DNA from 3 places in the Streptomyces sp. NPDC019531 genome. Region 1 is predicted to be linked to each of the others. Evidence: riboswitches for the same ligand, from Rfam matches in the RefSeq annotation. Region 1 holds a riboswitch; each other region holds the start of a gene.
The links. A riboswitch is a leader RNA that binds a small molecule or an ion and turns the genes downstream of it on or off. The one in region 1 is predicted to bind cobalamin.

Region 1 (3,269 bases):
ACCAACTGGTTCGTGAAGGACCTCCCGCTGCTGATCGCGTTCGGCGTCCTCGCGGCCTACACGTACTCCTCAGGCCTGCGGGCCCCCGCACTGATCGCGTTCGTGAAGGACACGCTGATCTACATCGTCATCGCGGTGGCGATCATCTACATCCCGATCAAGCTGGGCGGGTTCGACGACATCTTCGCGAAGGCGGGCGAGGCGTTCAGCCAGACCAACCCTGCGACCGGGAAGCCGCGCGGCGCCCTGACCCCCGCCGAGCCGGGTCAATGGACGTACGCGACACTGGCGTTGGGCTCCGCGCTGGCGCTGTTCATGTACCCGCACTCCATCACCGCGACGCTCTCCTCCAAGAGCCGTGAGGTGATCCGCCGCAACACCACGATCCTGCCGCTGTACTCGCTGATGCTCGGCCTGCTGGCCCTGCTCGGCTTCATGGCGATCGCGGCCGGCGTGAAGGTCACCAATGGCCAGCTCGCCATCCCCCAGCTGTTCGAGAACATGTTCCCGGCGTGGTTCGCGGGCGTGGCCTTCGCGGCGATCGGCATCGGCGCCCTCGTCCCCGCGGCCATCATGTCCATCGCGGCCGCGAACCTCTTCACCCGCAACATCTACAAGGACTTCATCAAGCCGGACGCGACACCGCAACAGGAGACGAAGGTCTCCAAGCTGGTGTCCCTGCTGGTGAAGGTCGGCGCGCTGGTCTTCGTCCTGACCATGGACAAGACGGTGGCCATCAACTTCCAGCTCCTGGGCGGCATCTGGATCCTGCAGACCTTCCCGGCTCTGGTCGGCGGCCTCTTCACCCGCTGGTTCCACCGCTGGGCGCTGCTCGCCGGCTGGGCGGTCGGCATGATCTACGGCACGGTCGCCGCGTACGGCGTCGCCTCGCCGACCCAGAAGCACTTCGGCGGCTCGGCGAAGGAGATACCGGGCATCGGCGAGATCGGTTACATCGGCCTCACCGCGTTCGTGCTCAACGTCGTCGTCACGGTGGTCCTGACCTTCGTACTGAAGGCAGCGAAGGCCCCCGAGGGCGTGGACGAGACCAGCCCGGAGGACTACACGGCGGACGCGGGCGACCCGGGTGTGCAGGTGGAGCTTCCGCCGGCGACCGCAGGAACCTCGCACTAAGGGCCTTCAGGGGCGCGGGGCCGTGTCGATTTTGCGGCTCCGCCGGGTGGGCGCGACCAGCCACGACGAACCCGCAGCGGGCCACCGAGGGCAAGCCCCTCGGTGGCCCGCTTTCGTGCCTTCGGTGACGACGACCGGTACCTCGCCGAACTCAAGGACGTGGCCAAGAGAGCATCCGCCGCAGAAGTCCTCGTGGCCGTTCTCACCTACAAGTTGACACTCCGAAACCGCCGCGACACAACATCTGGTGGTGTCACCGGAACCCGGCACAAGATGTATGCTCATGCTCGCTGTCGCCGCAGGGGAATCCGGTGCGAATCCGGAACTGTCCCGCAACGGTGTACTCATGCGTGCGTATGCGCATATGAGAGTCAGTCCGAGGACCTGCCGACAGTACGCCCGGCCGCCGTGGCCCGGGTGTCATGACGTCCGGGCCTCGTGGAATGGGCCGGTGGACGCGACGCCGTGCGCGCTCGTGTGCTGCCCCCTGCCCTCAAGGCCCCGTGCCCAGCGAGGGAGAGCCCCACGTGACCATCGCGCCAGCCGACCCGGCTTCAGCGATCGAGCGGACCGAGCAGGAGAACGACGGCCCCGGTGCCGCGCTGCTGCGGACCCTGACCGCGCTGACCGCCGACCTTCCCGACGCCGACCCCGGCCGGGTCGCCGCCGCCGCGCTCCGTGGCCGGTCCTCGCGTGAGGCCTCCCCCGAGATGGTCGTGGAGTTGCGCGAGCTGGCCACCGAGGCGGCGGCCGGTCTCATCTCCGAGGACCCGGCGTACAGCAGGTTGGCCGCCCGGCTGCTGACCATCTCCATCGCCGCCGAGGCCGCCTCGCAGGGCGTCACCTCGTTCACCGGCTCGGTCGCCGTCGGACACCGCGAGGGCCTGATCGCCGACCGGACCGCGGAGTTCGTGCGCGTCCACGCCGAGAAGCTCGACGCGCTGGTCGACACCGAAGCCGACGACCGCTTCGGCTACTTCGGCCTGCGCACCCTCCACAGCCGCTATCTCCTCCGGCACCCGATCACCCGCAGGGTCATCGAGACGCCCCAGCACTTCATGCTCCGGGTCGCGTCCGGGCTCGCCGAGGACACTGTGCTCAATTCAGAAGCGGGCCGCCGCGCCCTGGACGAAGTCGCCGCGCTCTACGCCCTCATGAGCCGCCTCGACTACCTCCCCTCCTCCCCCACCCTCTTCAACTCCGGCACCCGGCACCCCCAGATGTCGTCCTGCTACCTCCTCGACTCCCCGATCGACGAGCTGGACTCCATCTACGACCGCTACCACCAGGTCGCCCGTCTCTCGAAGCACGCCGGTGGCATCGGGCTGTCGTACTCCCGTATCCGCTCGCGCGGTTCGCTCATCCGCGGCACCAACGGGCACTCCAATGGCATCGTCCCGTTCCTGAAGACGCTCGACGCCTCCGTCGCCGCCGTGAACCAGGGCGGCCGGCGCAAGGGCGCGGCCGCGGTCTACCTGGAGACCTGGCACTCCGACATCGAGGAGTTCCTGGAGCTCCGGGACAACACCGGTGAGGACGCCCGCCGTACGCACAACCTGAACCTCGCGCACTGGATCCCGGACGAGTTCATGCGCCGGGTGAACGCCGACGCCGAGTGGTCCCTCTTCTCTCCCGCCGACGTGCCCGAGCTGGTCGATCTCTGGGGCGAGGAGTTCGACGCGGCGTACCGGAAGGCCGAAGAGCAGGGCCTCGCGCGAAAGACCATCCCGGCCCGTGACCTCTACGGCCGCATGATGCGCACCCTCGCGCAGACCGGCAACGGCTGGATGACCTTCAAGGACGCCGCCAACCGGACCGCCAACCAGACGGCGCTGCCGGGCCATGTCGTCCACTCCTCCAACCTCTGCACGGAGATCCTGGAGGTCACGGACGACGGGGAGACCGCGGTCTGCAACCTGGGATCGGTGAACCTCGGCGCGTTCGTCGACACCACGACCGGCGACATCGACTGGGAGCGGCTGGACGCCACCGTCCGCACCGCCGTCACCTTCCTCGACCGGGTCGTCGACATCAACTTCTATCCGACCGAGCAGGCCGGTCGCTCCAACGCGAAGTGGCGTCCCGTGGGTCTCGGTGCGATGGGTCTCCAGGACGTCTTCTTCAAGCTGCGTCTG
Region 2 (3,269 bases), on a different contig from region 1:
AGCCGTTCTGCGAGGCGAGGTATCCGGTGAGCCGTTCGGCGAAGTACTGGACCATGTCGTTGCGTTCGGCCTCGCCGTGCACCAGGACATCCAGGCCGGTCTTCTCCTGGAAGGAGATGACTTCCTGGATCTCCGCCTTGATGCGCTCCTCGTAGCCGGACGTGTCGATCCGGCCGGCGCGGAGGTCGGCGCGGGCGGTGCGCAGTTCGCCCGTCTGCGGGAAGGAACCGATCGTGGTGGTCGGCAGCAGGGGCAGCCCGAGGTGGGCCCGCTGGGCGGCGGTCCGTTCGGTGTACGGCAGACAACGGCGGGCGTCGGCCGCGGAGACGGCGGCGGCGCGGGCCCGTACGGCCGGGTCGCGGGTGATGGGGGAGTTCGCGCGGGAGGCCAGGTCGGCCCGGTTGGTGGCGAGTTCGGCGGCGATGGTGTCGGTGCCCCGGGCGAGGCCCTGGGCGAGGGTGACGATCTCGCTCGTCTTCTGGCGGGCGAAGGCGAGCCAGCGCAGGATCTGCGGCTCGATGTCCCGTTCCAGGGCGGAGTCGATGGGCACGTGGAGCAGCGAGCAGGAGGCGGCCACGTCGACCCGGTCGGCCAGCCCGAGCAGGGTGCCCAGGGTGGACAGGGACTTCTCCAGGTCGTTGACCCAGATGTTGCGGCCGTTGACGACCCCGGCGACCAGCCGTTTGCCGGGCAGCCCGCCGACGGCGGCGAGGTCGTCGAGATGGGCCGCGGCGGCCTCGGTGAAGTCCAGGGCGAGACCCTCGACGGGCGCCTTGGCCAGCACGGGCAGCGCGTCGCCGAGAGGGCCGAAGTAGGAGGCGACCAGCATCTTCGGCCGGTCGGTGAGGGCGCCGAGGTCGCGGTAGGTGCGGGCGGCGGCGTTCAGTTCGGCCGGCGTGCGGTCCTGGACGAGGGCGGGCTCGTCGAGCTGCACCCAACCGGCGCCGGCCGCCCGTAGGTCGGCGAGGACGTCGGCGTACACCGGCAGCAGCCGGTCCAGCAGGGTGAGCGGGTCGAAGTCCGTGGCCACGCCGGGGGCGGGCTTGGCGAGCAGCAGGTAGGTGACGGGGCCGACCAGGACCGGCCGGGCGGTCAGACCCAGTGCCAGAGCCTCCTTGAGCTCGGTGACCTGCTTGGTGGAGTCCGCGGTGAAGACGGTGTCCGGGCCCAGCTCCGGGACCAGATAGTGGTAGTTGGTGTCGAACCACTTGGTCATCTCCAGCGGCGCCACGTCCTGGGTACCGCGGGCCATGGCGAAGTAGCCGTCCAGGGCGTCCGCCTCGACGGCGGCGCGGTGCCGGTCGGGGACCGCGCCGACCATGACGGTGGTGTCGAGCACGTGGTCGTAGTACGAGAAGTCACCGGTGGGCACTTCGTCGATGCCTGCCGCCGAGAGCTCGCACCAGTTGGCGGCGCGCAGTTCGGCGGCGGTGGACCGGAGTTCGGGGGCGGTGACGCGGCCCTTCCAGCAGCCCTCGATCGCCTTCTTCAGTTCCCGGTCGGTGCCCTGGCGGGGGTAGCCGTACACGGTGGCCCGTGCTGCCGCGGCCGCGGACTTCGCTGTCACGGAGATCTCCTTCGCGAGATGAATCCCTGAGATCCCGGCGACGGGACGAGAGCGCGAAGGGGTGACGAACGGGACGGGCACGATCCGGCGCGGCAGTTGGCACTGCGCGGTCGTCCGCCTGCTCTGTACGCCGACCCGCCCACGAGGTCACCGGGATGTCCGCGCACGAGTGGTTCGTGCGCGGGCAGTTGGCAGGTCTTCGGACTCGCGGGCACGTCTCTGTCGTACGAGACACCTACTGGCCGTCGCTTCCCAGACCCTTGTACGTCGGGCCCAGTGCGTATGACGGCGGTCGTTCCCGCTCACCGCTGCGGGGCAGTCCCGGATTCCCACCGGGTTCCCTCTTACGACGCATCCCGCCTGGCGAACGGGGCGAACCAGCTGCACGGGCCACCCTACGGGCTGGCGCGCGAGGAGGGCAGCGGTACGTCCATCATCCGGACGGTGGGGTGGAGCCACGCAAGATCATTAAGGTTGGGATTTCCGTGTGAATCTCAGCGTGAGGAACATACCCAGCCATAGCGAGACTGAGGCAACGACAAGAATCCATCCCGCGGCATTGCCCATGATCGCCAGCGCTGTCCTGCCATCGGCGGGCCGAGATCCGGCGTTCCGCTCGCGCCGCCGCCGGGCTTGGCGGGGTGGCCTCGGTGATGTGGGCCGTCGCGGGGGAGAAAAGGGTGGTGCCGGAGAGGTCTGCGACTGCCGTGCTGACGCTCACGACCGCTTGCGGATCCAGGCCCAGCGCGGTGCGGCTCAGGCATTCGGAGCCTGGGTGCCAAGGCTCGCACTGAGCTCCCCGGTACCGGAAGGCCCTCAACGAACGGTGGAGGGGGACAGGCTTCGGGAGTCAACCTGTTGTGTACTGCGGAAATCCATCAATGGATGGATGACAAGAGCCAAGGCGGCTGAAAAGATCAGGCCAGAGTTGAACGGATCAAACACTCCTGCCGTCGGGGAACCGCAGCGCTCCGGTGGGAGTGAGTCACTGGTCCTTTCGAATGGTGCGTTCCTGCCGACTTGCAGGGGTGATTCCATTTCGCGTCAGACCTCGGGGGATTGACTTGCAGATCAGTATATTGGGCCAAGTTTCTGTCATTGCTGATGGGCAGACACGCGCCATTCGAGCCAACAAGGTACGGGCCATGCTCGCCACCCTTGCCCTGGAGGCGGGCCGAGCCGTGTCCAGTGAAGACCTCGTTGATGAACTGTGGTCCGGGCATGCGATAGGCAATGCCCGAAACGCGTTGCAGGCGACCGCGACTCGGCTGCGCAGGGTGATCGAGCCCTCCTTGCACCGCGGTGGTACCTCTGTGCTGCGCGGTGTGAACAACGGCTATCTCCTCGAAGTGCCACCGGAGTACGTGGACGGCAACAGGTTCCTCGACTTGGCCGCCCAGGGAGCTGCGCACCTGCCTACACGGCCCGAACGCTCGTTGGAACTCCTGCAATCGGCCCTGGACCTCTGGCGCGGTCCTGCCCTCTTCGACGCAGGCGACGGCCTGCGCATGCGCGGCGCGGCGGCCCTCTTCGACGAACGTCGGCTGACCGCCTGTGAGGACCTGGTCAGCGCCTTGCTGTCGGTCGGGGACGAGGCTCGAGCGATCCCGGAACTGCGCCAACTTGTCGCTCTGTACCCGTTGCGGGAACGGTTCTGCGAACTTCTCATGCTTGCCCTTTACCGCACGGGGCGCCAGGGGGA
Region 3 (3,269 bases), on a different contig from region 1:
TCGAGGTCGACGTCGGTCCCGTAGCCGGTGATGACGCGTCGAGGTGCTCTTCGGCGGGCAGGACGCCGTTCGTCACGAGTGACTCGCACTCGGCGTCGAGTTCCGCCGTCGGCGCGACGATGCTCCGGCCGGCCCGGCAGGGGCGGCGGCGGCGCTTCGTGCAGCTTCCGGATGGCGGCACCCGCCGCCGGTGACGCGGTCGACTGCTCGCCGAGCCGGCCGAGCACCACCCCCGGCTTGCACCACAGGGCCTCCGGCGTCGGGACCGGCGCGAGGGACATCGCCTCGACCTCGACGTCCATGCGCGCCTGGTCGGCGTCCACCTTCAAGAACACGTCACCGACGCGCAGAGTCGCGCGCTCGGAATGGGCGACGACGACTTCGACCTGATCCATGGGCGACCGGTATCCCGGCGGCCCCGTGCACGACACCCACCTCTGACCAGGTCAGGACACCTGCTTCAGCAACCCCCGCACCGCCTCGTCCACCACCGAATACCGCACCACCCGCCCCTCCTTCTCCCCCGCCACCACCCCCGCCGCCCGCAGCAGCCGCAGCGCCTGCGATACGGCGGGGTCGTTCATCCCCGTCGCGATCGCGAGGTCGGAGACCGCCAGGGGGCCGGTTCGGTGCAGGGCGAGGAGCAGGGAGAGGCGGTTGGGGTCGGCCAGGAGGGCGAAGCGGTCCGACCAGGCGCGGACATGGCCGGGGTCGCCGATCGCCGCGATGGCGTCGCACACCCGGTGTCCGTCGATGGTGCGGCGGTCCGCTCGGTCGGACGGGACGAGATGCATGGCCCTCATCCTCCCAGGCCCTGTATGTGATCTTCCATACCTGCGCAGGTATGCAGCTATGCAGGAGACGATCCGCCCGCCTACGGTGGTCGGGCCGTGGTGCTCGGGAAGCCGGTGACGACCCCTCAGGGGGTTCAGGCCGGCGCGGCCCTCGCCACTGTGATCGGGGAGTTCTCCGCCCACGTCCCTCGCGGGACAGCCACTGGCCGTCAGTATCCGGCCGGGAAGGCGGGCAGGGAGAACGCACGACCCGTAAGCCAGGAGACCGGCCACGGCAGCTCACGAGTTCATCCAACGAGGTGCTGGAGTGACCACCGTATGACTGATCCTGGCCTGCCCAAGGCAGCCGAGACCGCCGCATCCTTCCGCTGGCGGCGCGAGGACACCGTCAAGACAGCCGGTCTGATGGCCGCCATAGCCGCCCTGCACGTCCTCGCCTTCGGCATCCTCTTCCTGCTCGTCGTTCCGGAGCACTACGAAGTCGGGGACAAGGCCTTCGGTATCGGACTCGGCATCACCGCCTACACCCTCGGTATGCGGCACGCCTTCGACGCCGACCACATCGCCGCGATCGACAACACCACCCGCAAGCTGATGGCGGACGGGAAGCGGCCGGTGTCCGGAGGGTTCTGGTTCGCGCTCGGGCACTCCAGTGTCGTGGTCGTGCTCGCGGCGCTGATCGCCGGTGGCACCCAGCTGGCCGGCAAGGTCATGAACGAGGACTCAAGTACCCATCAGGTACTCGGATTTCTCGGTACGACGGTCTCCGGGTCGTTTCTCTATCTGATCGCCGCCCTCAACCTGGTCGCGCTGCTCGGCATCCTGAAGGTCTTCCGGGCGATGCGGGCGGGGACGTACGACGAGAAGGAGCTGGAGCAGCATCTCGACTCGCGCGGGTTCATGAACCGGATCCTCGGGCGGCTCACCAAGTCCATCACCCGGCCCGGTCAGATGTTTCCGCTGGGCTTTCTCTTCGGGCTCGGCTTCGACACCGCCACCGAGGTCACCCTGATGGTGATGGCCGGGTCGGGCGCGGCGGCCGGGCTGCCCTGGTACGCGATCCTGTGCCTGCCGCTGCTCTTCGCCGCCGGGATGAGCCTGTTCGACACGCTCGACGGCACGTTCATGAACTTCGCCTACCAGTGGGCCTTCTCCAACCCGGTGCGCAAGGTGTTCTACAACCTCGCCATCACCGGGCTGTCCATCGCGGTCGCCTTCTTCATCGGGACGATCGAGCTGGTCGGCGTCCTGCACGACAAGCTCGACCTCACCGACGCCCTCACCACCTGGATCGCCGACATCGACCTCGACAACGTCGGTTACGTCATCGTCGGCCTGTTCGTGGTGGTGTGGGCGGCGGCGATCGCCTACTGGCGGCTCGCGAAGGTGGAGCAGCGGTGGGCGGTACGGCCTGCCGATACCCGCTAGTGCCACGGCAGGCAACGTTTGCCCGTCAAGGAGCGACGTCCCGCCTGAGCCGCGCGAAGCCGGTTCGAGCGTGGCGGAGCACGCTCTCGGTGTGCCGTCCGGAAGTCCTCGTACAGGCTGTACTTGAGCTTTCGGCCGGAGCGGCGAAAGAGCGCTAGCTAGGGCAGAACGGCTGCCGGCATCACCCGACCGTACAGTTCGTCGAGGCCGATCAGCAGGATTCCGCCTTGTTCTGCTTCAGCCCGCAGGGCGTCACTGAAACCCGCAGCGCTGAAGCACGCCAGCCCGCACCGCGTGGTGTCCATCCCCCGCTCGGCAAGGACGTCCCGGGCCCGGGCAAGCCGTTCGAGGTGGTTCAACCCCATGATGGTCCCCCACTTCGCCTCCCCGAGCAGAGCGACCGATGGCTTGGCCCCGCCAGATCCCGGTTCGACCACAGCCACGTCGATCTCGATCTGCCGACGCGTCCTCGGGTCGGTAACCACTCCGCTTCCGACCTCCCCCAGGGACGTGCCGAGCAGAGATCGCCCCGGCCCGAGCACGTACTCCCGGCACACGGCCTCAAAATGCGGCCCCGCCACCTGAGCCGCGAACCGCTCGGCCGACTGGGCCCACACCTCTGCGGCCTGGCCGCTCTCCAACCGCGTCCAGGCGGGACGCATGACGGCTTCGTAGAAGTTGATCAGTGGTTCGGTGATGCGGTACTGCGACTTGCCGGCCCGGAAGATGTCCGCCTCGCGCGCGAGGAGGTGACTGTCCTCAAGGACGTTGAGCGGGTGGGAGATGTCGACGGACTTGCGGCCGATGTAACCGGCGATGCCCCCGCGCGTCGTATTGCCCTGCGCCACCGCTGCGAGAACCGAGTGGTAGAGCGCGGTGTCGCGGATGTCCGCCTCCTCGGCGAGCAGGTAGCGCGCCTCGCGGAAGAGCGGGCTGAACGGCGAGAGGACCGTACGGCAGAGCCAGTCGCCGAAGTCACCGAGATCTGCCGGAACGTCCTCTGCCAGGAACTGACGCCGGTACGCCGGCGTGCCCCCGACCACGGCA

Region 2: another riboswitch for cobalamin. It lies ahead of metE (5-methyltetrahydropteroyltriglutamate--homocysteine S-methyltransferase); the one in region 1 lies ahead of ACI2L1_RS00720 (ribonucleoside-diphosphate reductase subunit alpha).
Region 3: another riboswitch for cobalamin. It lies ahead of ACI2L1_RS04830 (HoxN/HupN/NixA family nickel/cobalt transporter); the one in region 1 lies ahead of ACI2L1_RS00720 (ribonucleoside-diphosphate reductase subunit alpha).

Annotation. Positions count from the first base shown of each region.
Region 1 is NZ_JBJDQL010000001.1:137,705-140,973, forward strand. It holds gene mctP (monocarboxylate uptake permease MctP) at 1-1,134, shown strand, start outside; partial or broken gene ACI2L1_RS00715 (GNAT family N-acetyltransferase) at 1,255-1,335, shown strand; cobalamin riboswitch at 1,382-1,541, shown strand; gene ACI2L1_RS00720 (ribonucleoside-diphosphate reductase subunit alpha) at 1,662-3,269, shown strand, end outside.
Region 2 is NZ_JBJDQL010000014.1:171,187-174,455, forward strand. It holds gene metE (5-methyltetrahydropteroyltriglutamate--homocysteine S-methyltransferase) at 1-1,567, opposite strand, end outside; cobalamin riboswitch at 1,740-1,964, opposite strand; gene ACI2L1_RS19235 (BTAD domain-containing putative transcriptional regulator) at 2,713-3,269, shown strand, end outside.
Region 3 is NZ_JBJDQL010000003.1:114,476-117,744, forward strand. It holds partial or broken gene ACI2L1_RS04820 (hypothetical protein) at 1-395, opposite strand, end outside; gene ACI2L1_RS04825 (ArsR/SmtB family transcription factor) at 447-794, opposite strand; cobalamin riboswitch at 875-1,083, shown strand; gene ACI2L1_RS04830 (HoxN/HupN/NixA family nickel/cobalt transporter) at 1,113-2,222, shown strand; gene ACI2L1_RS04835 (ATP-binding protein) at 2,381-3,269, opposite strand, start outside.